DNA from 4 places in the Pseudomonas sp. MM227 genome. Region 1 is predicted to be linked to each of the others. Evidence: predicted binding sites of a transcription regulator. Region 1 holds the regulator's gene; each other region holds the start of a gene.
The links. Region 1 encodes sigma-54, which starts transcription at its own class of promoters, with help from an activator protein. Its sites were predicted from a motif close to ANTGGCATNNANNTTGCTNT; they were not measured.
Positions count from the first base shown of each region.

Region 1 (4,844 bases):
GCCGGCAAGACCACCTGTTTCTACATGATCGTCGGCCTGGTGCAGGCCGATCAGGGCCGTGTGCTCATCGACGACCTGGACGTCAGTCACCAGCCGATGCATGGCCGCGCCCGCTCCGGCATCGGTTACCTGCCGCAGGAGGCCTCGATCTTCCGCAAGCTGTCGGTGGCCGACAACATCATGGCCATTCTGGAAACCCGCAAGGAACTCGATGCCACGGCTCGGCTGGCAGAGCTCGAAGGCCTGCTGCAGGAATTCCACATCACGCACATCCGCGACAACCTGGGCATGAGTCTTTCGGGGGGTGAACGTCGCCGCGTAGAGATCGCCCGCGCCCTGGCCACCGCACCCAAGTTCATCCTGCTCGACGAACCCTTCGCCGGTGTCGATCCGATTTCGGTCGGCGACATCAAGCAGATTATCCACCACCTCAAGACCAAGGGCATCGGCGTATTGATCACCGACCACAACGTCCGCGAGACCCTGGATATCTGCGAAACGGCCTACATCGTCAACGACGGCCAGCTGATTGCCGAAGGCGATGCCCAGACCATTCTGGCCAACGATCTGGTGCGCGAAGTCTACCTGGGCCACGAGTTCCGCTTGTAAGGCCCGAGGGCGCCAGCGCCCTCCCACGGGCATTAATTTTCATGGCGCCCTAGGCAAACACTCAGGTTTCAGGCATATAATTTGCTTACGACATAAGCCGGGTGCTTCGGTACCCGTAGTAGAAGGCGCTTCGCGCCGGCGACCAAGGTGTTAAGTTCCTGCCATGAAACCATCGCTCGTCCTACGTATGGGCCAGCAACTGACGATGACACCGCAGTTGCAACAGGCCATCCGCCTTCTCCAGCTATCGACCCTGGACCTCCAACAGGAGATTCAGGAAGCGCTGGAATCCAATCCCATGCTCGAACGCCAGGAAGAAGGCGACGACTTCGACAACAGCGACCCGCTGGCCGACAAGGTCGAGCAGACACCGCCCCAGGAAATCCAGGAGCCGAGCTTCCAGGAATCCGCGCCTACGGTCGACAACCTCGAGGAAGGCGACTGGAACGAGCGCATCCCCAGCGAACTGCCTGTGGACACCGCCTGGGAAGACATCTACCAGACCAGCGCCAGCAGCCTGCCGAGCAACGATGACGACGAGTGGGACTTCACCACGCGCACATCGGTCGGCGAAAGCCTGCAGACGCATCTGTTGTGGCAGCTGAACCTGGCGCCCATGTCCGACACCGATCGGCTGATCGCCGTGACCATCATCGACTGCATCAACAACCAGGGTTACCTGGACGAGACGCTGCAGGAAATCTGCGAGTCTTTCGATCCTGAACTGGACATCGAGCTGGATGAGATCGAAGCGGTGCTGCACCGCATCCAGCAGTTCGAGCCCGCTGGCATTGGCGCCCGCAACCTGAGCGAATGCCTGATGCTGCAGCTGCGCCAGCTGCCGCCCAAGACCCGTTGGCTGGCCGAAGCCCAGCGCCTGGTCAGCGACTTCATCGACATGCTCGGCTCGCGCGACTACAGCCAGCTGATGCGCCGCATGAAGCTCAAGGAAGACGAGCTGCGCCAGGTCATCGAGCTGGTGCAGAGCCTCAATCCGCGACCCGGCTCGCAGATCGAATCCAGCGAGCCGGAATACGTCGTGCCCGATGTCATCGTGCGCAAGGACAGCGACCGCTGGCTGGTCGAGCTCAATCAGGAGTCCGTGCCACGCCTGCGAGTCAATCCGCAGTACGCCGGTTTCGTGCGGCGCGCCGATACCAGCGCCGACAACACCTTCATGCGCAACCAGCTGCAGGAAGCGCGCTGGTTCATCAAGAGCCTGCAGAGCCGTAACGAGACCCTGATGAAGGTGGCGACGCAGATCGTCGAGCACCAGCGCGGCTTCCTCGACTATGGCGACGAGGCCATGAAGCCTCTGGTGCTGCACGACATCGCCGAGGCGGTGGGCATGCACGAATCGACCATTTCACGGGTGACCACGCAGAAATACATGCATACACCCCGTGGCATATACGAGCTGAAATACTTTTTTTCGAGCCATGTCAGTACCTCGGAAGGTGGCGAATGCTCCTCCACGGCGATCCGCGCGATCATCAAGAAACTGGTCGCGGCCGAAAATCAGAAAAAGCCGTTGAGTGACAGCAAGATCGCTGGTTTACTGGAGGCACAAGGCATCCAGGTAGCCCGCCGAACGGTCGCCAAGTATCGCGAATCCCTCGGGATTGCGCCGTCCAGCGAACGCAAGCGGTTGATGTAGCCCTGCGATGTGCCACAGCGTTCCAGTGGCAGGCACCCAAGCCTGCTTCTTTATGCAATGGCAATAAGGAGAAGCGGTATGCAAGTCAACATCAGTGGACACCAACTGGATGTGACCGAACCCCTGCGAACCTACATCGGGGAAAAACTCGAGCGGCTCGAACGTCATTTCGACAAGATCACCAACGTTCAGGTGATCATGGAGGTCGAGAAGCTCAAACAGAAAATCGAAGCCACCCTGCGCATACCCGGTGGTGAGGTGGTTGCCAACGCCGAACATGACGACATGTACGCGGCCATCGACCTGCTTACCGACAAGCTGGATCGCCAACTCAAAAAGCATAAGGAAAAACAGCAAAGTCTGCTGCAAGGCGCGACTGCTCGCTGACACTCCCCACTCATGATCCGACTAGAAACCATCCTGACCCCCGGCCGTTCATGCGTGAACGTGCCGGGCGGCAGCAAGAAGAAAGCACTCGAAAACATCGCCGAGTTGATCGGTCGCGAAGTGCCCACGCTGGATACCCAAACGGTATTCGAAGCGCTCGTTGCCCGTGAAAAACTGGGCTCGACCGGATTCGGCAACGGCATTGCCATCCCGCATTGTCGCCTGAAGGGCTGCGATACACCCGTCAGCGCCCTTATCCACCTGAGCGCCCCGATCGACTACGACGCCATCGACGGCGCTCCCGTGGATCTGCTGTTCGTGCTTCTGGTACCCGAAGCGGCCACCGATGCCCACCTGGAGTTGCTCCGCCAGATCGCCAGCATGCTCGATCGCAAGGAAGTGCGTGAGAAACTGCGTTCGGCGCCCAGCAATCAAGCCTTGTACCAAGTGGTACTGGACGAACAGAGCGGTCATTAACCATGCGTTTGATCATCGTCAGTGGCCGCTCAGGCTCAGGCAAGAGCACTGCCCTGGATGTTCTCGAAGACAACGGTTTCTATTGCATCGACAACCTGCCGGCCGGGTTACTACCCGAACTGGCAGAGCGTGCCCTGATCCACACCGAGCTGGCACAGCCGCAGGTAGCGGTGTCAATCGATGCGCGCAACCTGCCCAGCCATTTATCACGTTTTCCCCAACTGCTGGCCGAAGTACGGGCCAAGCACATCAATTGCGATGTTCTGTACCTGGACGCCGACGAAGAAACGCTGCTCAAGCGTTTTTCCGAGACCCGTCGCCGCCACCCGCTGAGCAACGAGAGCCGCTCGCTGGCCGAGGCCATCCGCGTCGAAAGCGACCTGCTCGGGCCCATCGTCGATCTGGCCGACCTCAAGATCAACACGACCAACCTGAACCTCTACCAGCTGCGCGATGCAATCAAGGTCCGGCTGCTGAACAAGCCAGAGCCTGGTACGGCCTTTCTGGTGGAGTCATTCGGGTTCAAGCGCGGCATGCCCATAGACGCCGACCTGGTGTTCGACGTGCGCTGCCTGCCCAACCCCTACTGGAAGCCGGAGCTGCGAGAACAGTCCGGGCTCGACGCCCCGGTCGCCGAATACCTGGCGGCCCAGCCGGACGTCGAAGAGATGTACCAGGACATCTCCTCCTACCTGCTCAAATGGCTGCCGCGCTTCGCCGCCAGCAGTCGCGCCTATGTCACCATCGCCATCGGCTGTACAGGCGGGCATCATCGCTCGGTATACTTGACCGAGCGCCTGGGCCGATTGCTGCAGCAGTCGCTCAAGAACGTCCAGGTTCGCCATCGCGACCTCAGCTGAAAGGATCCCCCGCGCAATGCCCGCCCTCCAAGTAGAAATCATCAACAAGCTCGGCCTGCACGCCCGCGCCGCAGCGAAATTCGTCGGCGTGGCGGGACGCTTTCCCTGCCAGGTACGCGTCGGCCGCACACCAGAAGCTTTGGTCGACGGCAAGAGCATCATGGGTGTAATGATGTTGGCAGCCGGAAAAGGCACCACCATTCACCTGCACACCGAAGGCGAGCAGGATCAGCAGGCGCTCGATGCCATCGTCAAACTGATCAACGACAAGTTCGACGAAGGCGAGTAAAGCCAGCCAACGGCCGAGAAGCAGAACCCGGTAGCGGCAGTCGAGTACTGCGCTACGTCAGGTTCTGAGCTCTGGGTTCAAGGGTCAGGGGTCAAGACAGCGCAGTGTCCATGACCATCATCAGGCAGAACCCTACACACAGGCCCAGGCTCGCCAACTTGTGATGACCATTGCTGCGTGACTCGGGAATGATCTCGTGGGTCACTACCAGCAGCATCGCGCCGGCCGCGAAGGCCAGGCCCAAGGGCAGCAACAGCTCGCCCATGCGCACCAACCAGGCACAGAGCACGGCGAATACCGGCTCGACCAGCCCAGACGCGGCGCCAATCAGGAAAGCTTTGTAGCGCGCCATTCCGGCACCTGCCAGTACCAGCGCAATCACCAGGCCCTCGGGGACGTCCTGCAGGGCAATGCCCATCGCCAGGCTGTCGGCATCGTGCATGCCGCCGCCAGCCGACACGCCGATGGCCATGCCCTCCGGGATGTTGTGAGCAATGATGGCGATCACGAAGATCCAGATACGTGCAGGGATCACAGGCTGCTGCGTGCTGCCCACCAGATAGTC
Region 1 covers NZ_OX352319.1:946,189-951,032, reverse strand. Annotated here, with positions in the region: gene lptB (LPS export ABC transporter ATP-binding protein) at 1-609, shown strand, start outside; gene ONG87_RS04230 (RNA polymerase factor sigma-54) at 773-2,266, shown strand; gene raiA (ribosome-associated translation inhibitor RaiA) at 2,345-2,653, shown strand; gene ptsN (PTS IIA-like nitrogen regulatory protein PtsN) at 2,666-3,130, shown strand; gene rapZ (RNase adapter RapZ) at 3,133-3,990, shown strand; gene ONG87_RS04210 (HPr family phosphocarrier protein) at 4,007-4,279, shown strand; gene ONG87_RS04205 (ZIP family metal transporter) at 4,371-4,844, opposite strand, start outside.

Region 2 (4,844 bases), 780 kb from region 1:
TCGATACTCAAGTAATGGCTCATGTTGCCTCCTCAGCTTTGCGAAGTGCCGCGGGTGACCAGGCGTCCGACCATCGCCACCAGGCGGTCGAGGCAGAAGCCGACCACCCCCACGTAGGCCAGGGCGAGGATGATGTCGCTGATGCGCGAAGCGTTCCAGGCGTCCCAGATGAAGAAGCCGATGCCGACGCCGCCGATCAGCATCTCGGCAGCGATGATCGCCAGCCACGACAGGCCGACGCCAATGCGCAGGCCGGAAAAGATGTAGGGCGCGGCCGCCGGCAGCATGATCTTGCTGAAGTATTCCGCGCCATTGAGGCGCAGCACCTTGGCCACGTTGCGGTAGTCCTCGGGGATGTTGCGCACGCCGACCGAGGTGTTGATGATGATCGGCCAGATGGCGGTGATGAAGATCACGAAGATCGCCGAAGGGTAGCTGTCCTTGAAACCGGCCAGCGACAGCGGCAGCCAGGCCAGGGGTGGCACGGTGCGCAGGATCTGGAACAGCGGATCGAGCCCGCGCATCGCCCAGGTCGACTGCCCCACCAGCACGCCCAGGCTGATCCCCACCACCACGGCCAGGGCGTAGCCATAGGCGACCCGCGACAGGCTCGCCAGCAACTGCCAGGCCATGCCCTTGTCATTGCCGCCGTTGTCGTAGAACGGATCGACGATCAGTTCCCAGGTGTCGGTGATCACCTGGGTAGGCGGCGGCAGCGCAGCGCCCTTGCCACTGCAGACCAATTGCCAGACCAGCAACAGCAGGGCACCGATCACCACCGGCGGCAGACACTGCTGAAGCACGAAGCGACGGGTGTTCTTCAGCAAGCCCGCCAGTACCGGCGGCTTGACCTGAGCCTTGGCAACCGCTTGCGCGGCGCTGTGCAGCTTCTTCACTTCAGCATTCATGATGACCTCCGGTACGTGCGGGAAACATCAGGCCAGGGCCTTGATGGACAGGCTGTCGAGATAGGCCTGCGGGTTCTGTGGATCGAAGGTCTTGCCGTCGAAGAAGGTTTCGATGCCGCGCGAGTCGGAATCGGGAATCTGCGCCGCTGGCACGTTCAGTTCCGCAGCGGCCAGGCGCCACAGGTCGGAGCGATTGACCTTGGCGACCAAGGCCTGGCTGTCGAAGTCCTTGGGCAGGTAGCCCCAGCGCTTGTTCTCGGTGAGGAACCACAGGTCGTGGCTCTTGAATGGGTAGGAGGCGAAGTCGTCCCAGTAGCGCATGATGTGTGGACTGTCGTTGACCACCTTGCCGTTGCCGTAATCGAAGTTGCCTTTCATGCGCTCGGTGATGTCGGCGACAGGCGCGTTGATCCAGCGCCGCTTGGCGCAGATCTGCGCGACTTCTTCCTTGTTCTGTGGCTGCTCGCAGAACATCTGCGCCTCCATCACCGCCTTGAGCAGTGCTTTGGTCGCGTTGGGGTTCTTGTCGACGTAGTCGGCGCGCAGGGCCAGGGCTTTCTCCGGGTGCTTGTTCCAGATCTCGCCGGTGGTGTTGGCGGTGTAGCCGATCTTCTGGTTGATGAGCTGGGCGTTCCACGGCTCGCAGACACAGAAGCTGTCCATGCTGCCGACCTTCATGTTGGCAACCATCTGCGGCGGCGGCACGACGATGGTCGACAGGTCCTTGTTCGGGTCGATCCCGCCTGCGGCCAGCCAGTAGCGCAACCACAGGTCGTGGGTGCCGCCGGGGAAGGTCATCGCCGCGTTGACGGCCTTGCCGCTGGCACGCTTGCTGGCCAGCGCGGCCTTGAACGGCGCGGAATCCAGGCCCAGTGCCAGGTCTGCGTGTTCGTTGCCCACCGAGATGCACTGGCCGGCCAGGTTCAGCCGCGCGACGATGTACATCGGCACCGGCTGGTTGTTGGGGGTGACCTTGCCGGCCGCGATCAGGTAGGGCATGGGGGTGAGAATGTGTGCGCCGTCGATGCCATTGGCGGCCGCGCCCAGCACCAGGTTGTCCCGCGTGGTACCCCAGGAGGACTGCTTGAGCACTTCCACTCCGGTCATGCCATGCTTGGCGAAAAAGCCTTTCTCGTCGGCGACGAACAGCGGCGCGGCGTCGGTCAGGGCGATGAAGCCCAGCTTGGCCGTGGTGGTTTCCAGGCCGTCGCTGCCCGCCGCCCACACCGCCGAAGACAGCCCCGGTGGCAGCAGGCCGAGGGCGGCGCCGGCACCGGCGACGGTCAACGACTGCTTGAGAAAGTGCCGACGCTTGGCGTCGTGTGCGCTTTCCGGGTGTCCTTTGAAAGGCTTGTCATCCATCGCTGATTCCCCTGCTGGTGGCGGCCAAAAAAATGCAAAAAAAACGGTGTTCACCCGTTCCTGGCAGTGCTGCCGGGAACGCGTGGACACCGTTGTCCAGGATTCGAAATGTCGACCGCAGGTGGCTGCGGTCCTGCAGGTCTCAAAGCAGATTGCGTGCCAAGGCGGCTGCAGCCACGTGCTGTGGCTGTTTGTCAGCGATCGGCCGCGCCGCCGTGCACGGATGCGGAGCATGCCGCCCTTGGGATGTGCAAATAGGGCGCAAGGTCGGCCTCAACCCTTGCCGGCCACGGCCAGTACGTTCTGCGCCATGTCGACCATGCGCAGCCCGCGCGACATCGCCGATTGCCGCAGTCGGGTGTAGGCCTCGCTCTCGCTCAACGCGTATTCGTTCATCAGCAACTGCTTGGCGCGCTCCACCAACTTGCGTTCGTTGAGCGCCTGGCGTGCTTCGTCCAGCTGCAGGTTGGCGTCCTGCAGGCGGTGGGTCTGGGCCTGCAGCAGATCCAGCAACGAGCGGCCCATCTGCGGGCCGTGGCCGTCGGGCGCCGGGCTGTCGAGATCGCTGGCCTGCACGCTGAACAGGCGGGCATCGCCACAGCCCATGGTTTCCAGGCTGGCCAGGCGTTGCAGCAGCACGCGGTGGTTGTCCAGGTCGGCATTGGCCAGCTTGATGCTGCTCTGGCAGCTGGCGAGCAGTTGTTCGGCCAGGTGTGTCTCTACCTCGTGCATCTGGTCGATGCGCTGGCTGTGCAGCTCGAACCACAGCTGCGACAGGCCGGGGTCCACGGGGTGTTGTGCCGAGGTGCGCATACCCACTTCGCGCAGGCGTAGCAATTGTGCGGTGATCTCGCTGTGCTGCAGGTCGGCCCAGCGCTGCCCGGCCACTGGGTCGGCGAACTCGCCGAAGGTCTGGAAGCAGCGCTGCTGGCTTTGCGTCAGGTGCAGGATGCGCTCCTGCACACCGGCATCGAAGAAGCCTGCCGAGAAGCCCGCCACGCCGGTGGCGCGTTCCTGGCCGGCCAGCTCCTTGCCCTGCATGAAATTGAACAGCGCCACCAGCACTCGGGTGATACTCGGATCAATGGCGGTGTCGGCCGCTTCGAACACCACGGCCATGAGCCCACCCACCAGGCGGGTCAGGGCCGCCGTGGCGACGCTGGGGCTCAGCAGACGTTCGCGGATGCGACGGCGCAGGCCGGGCAGTTCGTCGAAGCCGTGCAGCACGTAGGCCACACGATTGAACAGGCGGGCACGGTCGGCAGCGCTGGCCGCGTTCAGGTCCATGGCCTGCAACCGCTGCAGCACGTCCTGTTCAAGTGCCCGCGCCTGTTCCGTATGCAGGTCGAGTTGGCTGCGGTAGGTTTCGACCTGGCTGCCCAGGTAGACATTGGTGTAGCCCCGCTCGCGCTGCAGCGCGTGGACCAGGCGGCTGATCAAGGTCACCAGTTCGCAGGTGTCGGCAAGTCCGCGCAGACCTTCCAGCTCGCTGCGGCGGGCGGCCAGCATGAAGCGCAGGGCAGGGGGCATGGGGCGGTCTGGCAGGGCGCGGTCGGGCATGGCGGGCTCGCAACTTCGATGATGGACAGCCCGACTGCATGCAAGTCCCGGTCCGATCCCCGTTGGCCGCTTGTACGCCGCTGCGTATGCCGGCAGCCGCGTAACTGCTATAACGCCCCAGCCAAACAATAAAAAAGGAGTTCACGATGTCCCCCATTCGTCTCGGCGTGGTCGGCTACGGCAAGATCGCCCAGGATCAGCATGTGCCCGCCCTGCGCGACAACCCGGCCTTCGAGCTGGCCGCAGTGGCCACGCTGGGGGCACCTTGCCCCGGTGTCGCGCACTTCGGCAGCCTGCGCGAGCTGCTCGATAACGGCCCGGACATCCAGGCGCTGGCCTTCTGCACGCCGCCCCAGGGCCGTTATGCACAAGTGCGTGAAGCCCTGCAGGCCGGCAAGCATGTGCTGGTGGAAAAACCACCCTGCGCCAGCCTCGGTGAGGCCATGGCATTGGTCGAACTGGCCGCCGAGAAGGGCGTGACGTGCCTGTTCGCCTGGCACTCACGCTTCGCCGCAGGCGTCGAGGCCGCGCGGGCCTGGCTGGTGGGCAAGCAGCTGCAGGCGGTCACGGTCCAGTGGAAGGAAGACGTGCGCAAGTGGCACCCGGGCCAGCAGTGGATCTGGCAGGCCGGGGGGCTGGGTGTGTTCGATCCGGGTATCAACGCCCTGTCGATCATCAGCCACGTGTTGCCCGAACCGCTGTTCGTCACCCACGCCAGCCTGCGCTTTCCCGGCAACCGGCAGGCGCCGATTGCGGCCGACCTGACCATGAGTGACGCCACCGGCCTGACGGTCAGCGCCGCGTTCGACTGGGACCACGGCCACGACGAACTCTGGCAGATCGAGGTGCGCTGCGCCGAAGGCTGCCTGCGCCTGACCCATGGCGGTGCACACCTGCTGATCGACGACGTGCCACAGACGCTCGCCACGACAGGCGAATACCCATTGCTCTACCACTACTTCGCGCAGTTGATCGAGGCCGGTCGAAGCGATACCGACTTGCAGCCTCTGCGCC
Region 2 covers NZ_OX352319.1:1,728,346-1,733,189, forward strand. Annotated here, with positions in the region: gene ONG87_RS07910 (ABC transporter ATP-binding protein) at 1-23, opposite strand, end outside; gene ntrB (nitrate ABC transporter permease) at 33-908, opposite strand; gene ONG87_RS07920 (CmpA/NrtA family ABC transporter substrate-binding protein) at 936-2,270, opposite strand; gene ONG87_RS07925 (nitrate regulatory protein) at 2,544-3,800, opposite strand; gene ONG87_RS07930 (Gfo/Idh/MocA family protein) at 3,977-4,844, shown strand, end outside.
Region 2: ONG87_RS07920 (CmpA/NrtA family ABC transporter substrate-binding protein) is a predicted target of sigma-54. The motif match lies at 2,415-2,434, and genes of this name have one in related genera.

Region 3 (4,844 bases), 610 kb from region 1:
CATCTGATAACGCGTCGCCGCGGTTCTGTTCGGCACTGGCACCTTGCTGGTGCGCGGCGGCATCACGGTAGCCGGGGCGGTGGGCGTGGCGCGTGCAGGCATCGGCACCCGTTCGGCGCCCTTGCGCGGCTGGTCGGTGAAAACCCGGTTGCCATTGGCGTCGACGTAGGTGTACACCGCGGCTTGCGCGGAGGCGGTGATCAATGCCAGCCAGAGCAGCGTCCAGCGCATCACGGCAGGTGAACCCGCTGGACCGTGAAGGTGACGGTGGCGCTCTGCTGGATCACGGCTTCGCGGGCATCGAGGACCTGTACCGCCAGGCCATGTTCGCCGCGATCGACATTCACCAGTTGCAGGCGCGGCACGTTGCTTGGCTGACCATAGGGCTCGCCGTCGAGCACCAGGCGCAGGCGATCGCCCGAACGCAGGCGTGGCACGATCGCCACGCCCACATCGAAGGTGCCGTTGTTGGCCCGCAGCGCTTCGTCGGTTGGCAGCCCGGTCAGTTCCAGCTGGCTGTACTGGGTCTGCGGCACCGCGACGGTGGTGCTCGGCAGGGTGGTTGGCGCGGGCTTGCGCAGCGACTCCACGCTGTTGAGCGGCGGCAACTCGACCGTTTGGCTGGCACGCCCCTGGGGCGGCTGGTTGCTGTAGGCCGTGTTGCCCTCGGCGTCGGTGTATTTGTAGATCTGCGCCACGGCGGGCAGCGCACACAGCAGCAACAGGCAGGCTAGGGGTGAGCGCATGGAAACTTCTCTGAGTGGCGCTTGCATGGGGGCCAGCATAGAGCAATTGAGGGGGTGCGTGCAGCGTTGCCATGGTAGGCGCAGAACGAAAAAAGGCCACCCGAGGGTGGCCTTTCTGTCACATCACAGGGATCAGACGCTGTAGTACAGGTCGTATTCCAGTGGGTGTACGAAGGTGCGGACCTTGATTTCTTCTTCGCTCTTGAGGGCGATGAAGGCGTCGATGAAGTCATCGCTGAACACGCCGCCCTTGGTCAGGAACGCACGGCCCTTGTCCAGCTCTTCCAGGGCTTCCTTCAAGCTGCCGCAAACCTGCGGGATTTCCTTGGCCTCTTCGGGCGGCAGGTCGTACAGGTTCTTGTCGGCGGCATCGCCGGGGTGGATCTTGTTCTGGATGCCGTCCAGGCCAGCCATCAGCAAGGCCGCGAAAGCCAGGTACGGGTTGGCTGCCGGGTCCGGGAAGCGCGCTTCGATACGACGGCCTTTCGGGCTGTTGACGTAAGGAATACGGATGGAAGCCGAACGGTTGCGGGCCGAGTAGGCGAGCATGACCGGCGCTTCGAAACCTGGGACCAGACGCTTGTAGGAGTTGGTCGACGGGTTGGTGAAGCCGTTCAGCGCCTTGCCGTGCTTGATGATGCCGCCGATGAAGTACAGCGCGGTGTCGGACAGGCCGGCATAGCCTTCGCCAGCGAAGGTGTTCTTGCCATCCTTGGAGATCGACATGTGCACGTGCATGCCCGAGCCGTTGTCACCGTACAGTGGCTTGGGCATGAAGGTAGCGGTGCGGCCGTAGGCGTCGGCAACGTTGTGCACGACGTACTTCAGGGTCTGCACTTCGTCGGCCTTGGCGACCAGGGTGTTGAACTTGACACCGATTTCGTTCTGGCCGGCAGTCGCCACTTCGTGGTGGTGAACTTCGACGACCTGACCCATCTCTTCCAGTGCGTTGCACATGGCGGTACGGATCTCGTGGTCATGGTCGACCGGTGGCACTGGGAAGTAGCCGCCCTTGACGCCTGGACGGTGGCCCTTGTTGCCGCCTTCGACGTCCTGGTCGGTCATCCAGGAAGCCTGTTCCGAGAAGATCTTGAACATGGAGCCGGAAATGTCGGACTTGAACTTCACTTCGTCGAAGATGAAGAACTCAGGCTCCGGACCGACGAACACGGTGTCGCCGATACCGGTCGACTTCAGGTATTCCTCGGCGCGATGGGCGATGGCGCGTGGGTCGCGATCGTAGCCCTGCATGGTGGACGGTTCGATGATATCGCAGACCAGGATCAGGGTCGGCTCTTCGGTGAACGGGTCCAGAACGGCAGTGCTGTCGTCCGGAAGCAGGATCATGTCGGAGGCTTCGATGCCTTTCCAGCCTTCGATGGAGGAACCGTCGAACATCTTGCCGACTTCGAAGAAGTCGTCATCCAGGGCATCGCGCGCTGGCATGGTCACGTGCTGCTGCTTGCCTTTGGTATCAGTGAAGCGCAGATCAATCCACTTGACGTCATGATCTTTGATGAGTTGAACCGACTTCGACATGTTGTCCTCCGGGGTGGAATGGGGCCGATTGTGAAAGGGGGCCCCTAAATATGTGTGATGCCGGGCCCGATAGTCGGCCAAGGCAACCTGCCTCACAAGGGAGCAATTTGCATGCCAGTGCCCCGTGATGGGCGCAACGCTGATTCTCACTATCCGCAGGTTCGAACCCATTCCCCTGTAGCAGCGGCGCAAGCCGCGTCACGCTTCGTCCCCGGCATTAATAGGTATGAGCGCGGGACGCGGCTTGCGCCGCAGCTACAGGAGGTGGGGTTGAATAGGGGTGCGCTGGTTTGGTGCGGGTCTGTTTTAGATGGTCGATATTGGTGCGTTTGCCCGTTCGTACGATAACTGGTCAAACCTTGAGCAATTTCCGCTATAATCCGCGCCCCTCTTTTCAGGCTGGCATTTCGCGCGCTGTTTTCATGAAACTTATCGTAAAAGTCTTTCCAGAGATCACCATCAAGAGCCCGCCGGTGCGCAAGCGCTTCATCCGCCAGCTCGCCAAGAACATCCGCATGGTGCTCCGTGACCTGGACCCGCAGCTGATGGTTACTGGCGTGTGGGACAACCTTGAAGTCCAGACCAAGCTGACGGACGCAAAGGTGTTGCGCGAGATGACCGAACGCCTGAGCTGCACGCCAGGTATCGCGCATTTCCTGCAAGTGGACGAATACCCGCTGGGCGATATGGATGACATCGTGGCCAAGTGCAAGGCGCACTTCGGCCCGCTGCTGCCTGGGAAGATCTTTTCGGTACGCGCCAAGCGTGCCGGCAAGCATGCCTTCAGCTCGATGGATGTGGAACGCACCGTCGGCAGCCAATTGCGCCGCGAGTGTGGTGCTGCCGGCATCGACCTGAAAAAGCCCGACGTGGTGGTGCGCCTGGAAATCCGCGACCAGCGCCTGTTCGTCATCCATGACCAGCACGACGGCATGGGTGGCTACCCCTTGGGCGCGCTGGAACAGACGCTAGTGTTGATGTCGGGCGGTTTCGACTCCACCGTTGCCGCCTACCAGATCATGCGCCGTGGCCTGATGACCCACTTCTGCTTCTTCAACCTGGGCGGTCGCGCCCATGAACTGGGGGTGATGGAAGTTGCCCACTTCCTCTGGAAGAAGTACGGCAGCTCTCAGCGCGTGCTGTTCATCAGCGTGCCGTTCGAAGAAGTGCTGGGCGAGATTCTCGGCAAGGTCGACAACAGCCACATGGGCGTGATCCTCAAGCGCATGATGCTGCGGGCCGCCACGCGCCTGGCCGACCAACTGAAGATTCCCGCGCTGGTCACGGGCGAAGCCATCTCGCAGGTGTCCAGCCAGACCCTGCCCAACCTGTCGGCGATCGACAGCGCGACCGACAAATTGGTACTGCGCCCGCTGCTGGCGAGCCACAAACAAGACATCATCGATCAAGCAGTTGAAATTGGGACTGCCGATTTTGCCAAACACATGCCAGAATATTGCGGCGTGATTTCGGTCAACCCGACCACCAGTGCAAAATTGCCGCGCGTCGTCCATGAAGAGAAGTCTTTCGACATGGCCGTTCTTGAGCGAGCGCTGGAACGCGCCAAGCTGGTGTCCATTGATGAAGTCATCGACCAGCTGGGCCGGGATATCGAGGTCGAAGAGGTCAGCGAGGCGCTGTCCGGACAAGTCGTCATCGATATCCGCCACCCCGATGCCCAGGAAGACCAGCCGCTGTCACTGGCCGGCATCGAGGTCAAGGCAATGCCTTTTTATGCCCTGAACAGCCGCTTCAAGGAACTGGATTTCACTCGCCAGTACTTGCTGTATTGCGACAGGGGCGTCATGAGCCGACTGCATGCTCACCATCTGTTGAGTGAGGGACATGCCAATGTGCGCGTTTATCGTCCGACATAGAGTCCCAGGGTTGAATGGTGGGAGTATCCGCCATCGCCCTCCCGACCCCCAGACAGCGTAGGAACTACTGCGCTAGGCAATGCTGCGTCAGAAACAGGCTCGGAATGCTCATTTACAACCAGTAAACTGTGCTTCCTCGCCTATTTCTTCCTTGCCTTGCCGTCGCTCGCTACGTTCCTACGCTGTCTGGCCCGGATAGCTTTTTGTTTAATATTCGCCACGTAGAATGCGCGGCAACCGAATCCTCTGATCGAGATACACAAGTGATCGAAAATCTACGCAACATCGCCATCATTGCTCACGTTGACCATGGCAAGACCACCCTGGTAGACAAACTCCTGCGTCAGTCCGGCACCCTGGAGCGCAACGAGCTCAACGACGAGCGCGTGATGGACTCCAACGACCAGGAAAAAGAGCGTGGCATCACCATCCTGGCCAAGAACACCGCCATCAACTGGAACGGCTACCACATCAACATCGTGGACACCCCGGGCCACGCCGACTTCGGTGGCGAAGTAGAGCGCGTGATGTCGATGGTCGACTCCGTGCTGCTGCTGGTCGACGCCCAGGACGGCCCTATGCCGCAAACCCGTTTCGTGACCAAGAAGGCGTTCGAAGCCGGTCTGCGTCCGATCGTCTGCATCAACAAGGTCGACCGTCCAGGCGCGCGTCCGGACTGGGT
Region 3 covers NZ_OX352319.1:339,144-343,987, forward strand. Annotated here, with positions in the region: gene ONG87_RS01540 (DUF4124 domain-containing protein) at 1-231, opposite strand, end outside; gene ONG87_RS01545 (DUF4124 domain-containing protein) at 231-746, opposite strand; gene glnA (glutamate--ammonia ligase) at 879-2,285, opposite strand; gene thiI (tRNA uracil 4-sulfurtransferase ThiI) at 2,708-4,162, shown strand; gene typA (translational GTPase TypA) at 4,426-4,844, shown strand, end outside.
Region 3: glnA (glutamate--ammonia ligase) is a predicted target of sigma-54. The motif match lies at 2,385-2,404, and genes of this name have one in related genera.

Region 4 (4,844 bases), 2.0 Mb from region 1:
ACCAGGGCGCGGGCGCCGCCACGGCCATCGCGCAGGTTGCGGCGATGACCAGGGCTGCACACAGACACCGGATCACTGCCCTGCCCTCATCAGGTCATCTGGATGATGGTCTGCATCACGGTGCTTTCGGTGGAAATGGTCTTGGCATTCGCCTGGTAGTTGCTCTGCGCCTTGATCAGGTTCACCAGCTCGGCCGTCAGGTCGACGTTGGAGTCTTCCAGCGCCTGGGACTGCAGGTTGCCCATGACACCGGTATCGGGCGTACCGATCACGGCGGTACCGGAAGCGAACGACTCCTTCCAGTTGGTGCCGCCATTGGGCGCCAGGCCTTGCATGTTGGCGAAGCTGGCCATGGCCACCTGACCGATGACCTTGTTCTGGCCGTTGGTGAAGTTGGCGAACATGTTGCCCGTGCCGTCCACCGACAGACCGGTCAGCTCACCTGTGGCGTAGCCGTCCTGGGTCTTGGCCGAGGTGGCCGATGCCGAGTTGTATTGCGTGGTCGCCAGCATGTCCAACGCCACGCCACCGGCATTGGCCGTCGCACCGTTGGGTGTCCAGGTTCCATCGGCGCCACGGGTGGAAGGCACCCAGCCGGCGAGGTTGAAGCTCTTGTCGGCGTTGATGCCCAGGCCACCAGGCACGTTACCCTGAGCGGGCACGATGAGGCTGCCGTCGGACTTGAAGCTCAAGGTATTGACCAACGGCGTGGTGGCCGTCGGATCGGACGGATTGCGACCGTCGATGGTGGTGTGCATGGTCCAGCTGTTGGCCGTGGCATCCTTGACGAAGTACTGGTTCATCTGGTGGGCGTTGCCCAGGCTGTCGTACACATCGGTGTTGAAGGTGTAGTTGTAGCTTTTGACGTTGCTCGGGTCGAACGGGGTAATGGTCGCCTGCGGCGCGCTGGAGTTGAGGTTGACCGTTTCGGCGATTTTCGAGGTCGCTTTGGGCTGCAGGTTCGCGGAGTCGATTTTCAGGTTGGTCAAGACGCCCGTCTGCACTACGCCGTCCTGGGCGTTGTAGCCCTGCAGGTTGTTGCCGCTCACGTCGACGACGTTGCCGTCCTTGTCGCTGTAGAAGGCACCGGCACGGGTGTAGAGCTTCTGGCCACCATCGTTGAGCACGAAGAAGCCGTTGCCGTTGATCGCCAGGTCGAGGCTCTGCCCGGTCGAGGCGATGTTGCCCTGAGTGAACTGCTGCGACACGGCCGCGGTGGTCACACCGCTGCCCACGCTGGTCTTGCCGGCCGTGGCGCGAATGGATGCGGCGTACTGGTCGGCGAATTCCGCGCGCGAGGATTTGAAGCCGGTGGTCGCGACGTTGGCAATGTTGTTGCCGGTGACGTTGAGCGCCTTGTTGGCTGCCGAAAGACCGCTGAGGCCGATATTGAAAGTCATGCTGTACTCCTGCGCCGGACGAAGCGGCTCAAATTCCGATGGTTTGGACTTTCGACAGCGCAACGCTACCCAGTCCAGCGAGGTTGAGGGTCAGTTCACCGCCGTTGGTGCCCATGGTGACGCTGTTCACCGTGGCTGGAAGGTAGGTGCTCATGGCCGTGGCGGTACCGTCGACGGTGGCTGCAGCCTTGAAGGTGTAGGTGCCGGCAGCGGCAACCGCGCCGTTGCTGTCCTTGCCATCCCAGGTGAAGGCGGCGTTGCCGGCGGACTGGCTGCCCAGATCGATATTGCGCACCAGGTCACCTTTGGCGTCGTAGACGCCCACCGTGGTGTTGCTGCTCGACGAGGTCAGCGCCACCGAGCCGGTGAGGCCCTTGGTGGGGTCGACCACGGCGGTATCGGTCTGGGCGATGACCGAGCGGCCGACCAGCGACGAGGCCTGCAGCGCCTGGGACGATTGGTAGTTGTTGACGATGGTACCCACCGACGCATTCAGGCTCTGCATGCTTTCCAGGCTGCTGAACTGCGCCAGCTGAGCGACGAACTCGCCATTGTCCTGGGGATCGAGGGGGTTCTGGTTCTGCATCTGGGTCACCAGCAGCTGCAGGAACGCGTCCTTGCCCAACGCACTGCCGGCGGTGCCGGTCGAGCTGTCGGTGCTGCTGGTGGTCTTCTGCAATGAGTCCAGGACCGAGGCGCTCACGCCATTGTTAATGCTGGTAGTCGTCATCTGCGCTCGCCTCTATCACTGACCCAGGGTCAGCACCTTCTGCATCATGGTCTTTGCGGTATTCATCAGTTCGGCGTTGGTCTGGAAGGAACGACTGGCCGAGATCATGTCGGCCATTTCCTCGACCACGTTGACGTTCGGGTAGTAGACGTAGCCATCCTTGTTCGCCGCCGGGTGATTGGGCTCGTAGCGCGCTTCCAGATCGCTCTGGTCCTCGACCACGCCGGTGACCTGCACACCCTGCCCCGCCGAATCCTGGTCCTGGAACAGCGAACCGCTGTCGCCGGCCTGCTGGCCCTGAAGCATGGTGGCGAACACCGGATGCCGTGCGCGGTAGGTCTGGTCGATGCTGGACGACACGGTTTCGGCGTTGGCGATGTTGCTCGCCACGGTGTTCAGGCGCGTGGTCTGCGCACTCATGCCGCTACCGGCAATGTTGAAAACGCTGGCAAGGGACATGGCTTAATCTCCGCGAAGGGCCGATACCAGCCCTTTGAACTTGCTGTTGAGCAGGGTGAAACTGGCCTGGAAGTTGACCGAGTTCTCGGCGTAGTTCGACTGCTCGATCTGCGCATCGACGGTGTTCTGGTCCAGCGAAGGCTGCGTGGAAATGCGGTACTGCAAGGTCTCGTCGCCCGAGCTGAAGCCCTGGGCGGCGATGTGCTTGCTGCTGGTGGTCTGCAGGCCGAAGGCACCTTTGCCGTTCTGCTCGTTCTGCGCTGCCAGCACCGAGGCGAAGTCCAGGTCCCGAGCTTTGTAGTTGGGCGTGTCGGCGTTGGCGATGTTGTTGGCCAGCACTTCGGCGCGCTTGGCGCGAAAGCCCAAGGCCTGCTCGTGAATGCCCAGCGCTTTGTCGAAACTGATGCTCATGTTGGTACCTATGCGGCAGACCAGATGGTTCGTGCAGGATAGATAGCAATCAGTGTGCCAAGTCTCAAAAAGCCCGTCCCATGCGGGTTGCGGGCCTATCAGGCGTTGGGTGATGCCAGAAAAGCGGCAAGAAATTTCCGCTGGAGGGGAAAAGCGGCAACGCTGGCGCCAGAAAAATTGCCGCCCGTGCGCCTTGGTCGCACGCCTGGGTGAAGGAGGCGCGCCAGGCGCAAGATCACTTGGCCTGGTAGATGATGCCGGGGCTGCACTGCACCATCTGATACAGCTCGGGCAAGCCGTTCAAGGCTTCGGATGCACCCAGGAACAGGTACCCGCCCGGCTTGAGGGTGCCATGGATACGGGTGAGGATGTCTTTCTTGACCTGTGCGGAAAAGTAGATCAGCACGTTGCGGCAGAACACGATGTCGAACTTGCCCAACGCCGCATAGCTGTCGAGCAGGTTGAACGCACGAAACTCGACGCGACTGCGGATGGGCGCCTTGACCGCCCAGCGCCCTGGCGTCTTGGGATCGAAATAGCGCTGCAGGCGCTCCTGGGAGAGGCCGCGGCCGATCGCCAGGCTGTCGTACTCACCACTCTTGCAGTTGGTCAGCATGCTGCCGGACAGGTCGGTGGCAACGATCTGCACGCCCGACTTCAACTGCCCCAGGTTGCTGCGCTCGAACTCGTCGATGGTCATCGACAGCGAATAGGGTTCCTGGCCGGACGAGCACGCCGCCGACCAGATGCGCAGGCGTGCGCCTGGGCTGGCCTTGATGCTTTCGGGCAAAACCTTGTTCTTCATCACTTCGAAAGGATAGGTGTCGCGAAACCACAGGGTTTCGTTGGTGGTCATGGCGTCCACCACCTGCTCGCGCAGGCCGCTGCGCGGCTGGGTCTGGATACGCTGCACCAGTTCGCCCAGGGACTTGATGCCCTGCTGCTCCATCAGCTTGTTCAGGCGGCTGGCAACGAGATACTGCTTGTTCTCGCCCAAGAGAATGCCACAGGCTTTTTCCAGGAAGACCCGGAACTGATCAAAATCCAAATTACCCGTAGACACGGTGCCGCCTCTTGCTGGTTCGGTAGGCCGGGCGCTGGCGCCCGGCATTCATACTGCTGCCTTGATGCGATCGACGACCCGTGCCGCCAGGTCGTCGGGGCGGAACTTGGCAAGGAAATCGTCGGCGCCGACCTTCTTGACCATGGCCTGGTTGAACACCCCTGACAACGACGTATGCAGAATGATGTGCAGCTTCTGCATGCGTGGGTCGCTGCGGATCTCGGCGGTCAGCGTGTAGCCGTCCATCTCCGGCATCTCGATGTCGGAGATCAGCATGAGGAATTCCTCCTCCGGACGCTTGCCCTCGTCGACCATCTTGCGCAGATACTCCAGCGCCTGACGGCCGTCGTTCAAGGCCACCACTTCTACCCCCACGGTCTGCAGGCAACGGGTCACCTGCTTGCGTGCCACCGATGAATCGTCGACGGTCAACACGCGCAGGGAAACGGCCTTGCTGTGCGTCTCCTCGTCGACCACGCCGACCGAGATCGCTTCGGAGGTCGGCGCCACTTCGGCGAGGATTTTCTCGACGTCGATGATCTCCACCAACTGGTTATCCACGCGGGTGACGGCCGTCAGGTAGTGATCGCGGCCGGTACCCCGGGGTGGTGGATGGATCTCTTCCCAGTTCATGTTGACGATGCGTTCCACCGAATGCACCAGAAAGCCCTGAATCTTGGTGTTGTACTCGGTGATGATGACGAAGGTATCGGTCGATGCCACAAGGCCCGCAGCACCCGTGGCCATGTCCAGATCGAGGATCGGGATGGTCGCGCCACGG
Region 4 covers NZ_OX352319.1:2,966,518-2,971,361, forward strand. Annotated here, with positions in the region: gene ONG87_RS13410 (hypothetical protein) at 1-76, opposite strand, end outside; gene flgE (flagellar hook protein FlgE) at 90-1,400, opposite strand; gene flgD (flagellar hook assembly protein FlgD) at 1,429-2,130, opposite strand; gene flgC (flagellar basal body rod protein FlgC) at 2,146-2,589, opposite strand; gene flgB (flagellar basal body rod protein FlgB) at 2,593-3,000, opposite strand; gene cheR (protein-glutamate O-methyltransferase CheR) at 3,236-4,063, opposite strand; gene ONG87_RS13440 (chemotaxis protein CheV) at 4,112-4,844, opposite strand, start outside.
Region 4: flgB (flagellar basal body rod protein FlgB) is a predicted target of sigma-54. The motif match lies at 3,043-3,062, and genes of this name have one in related genera.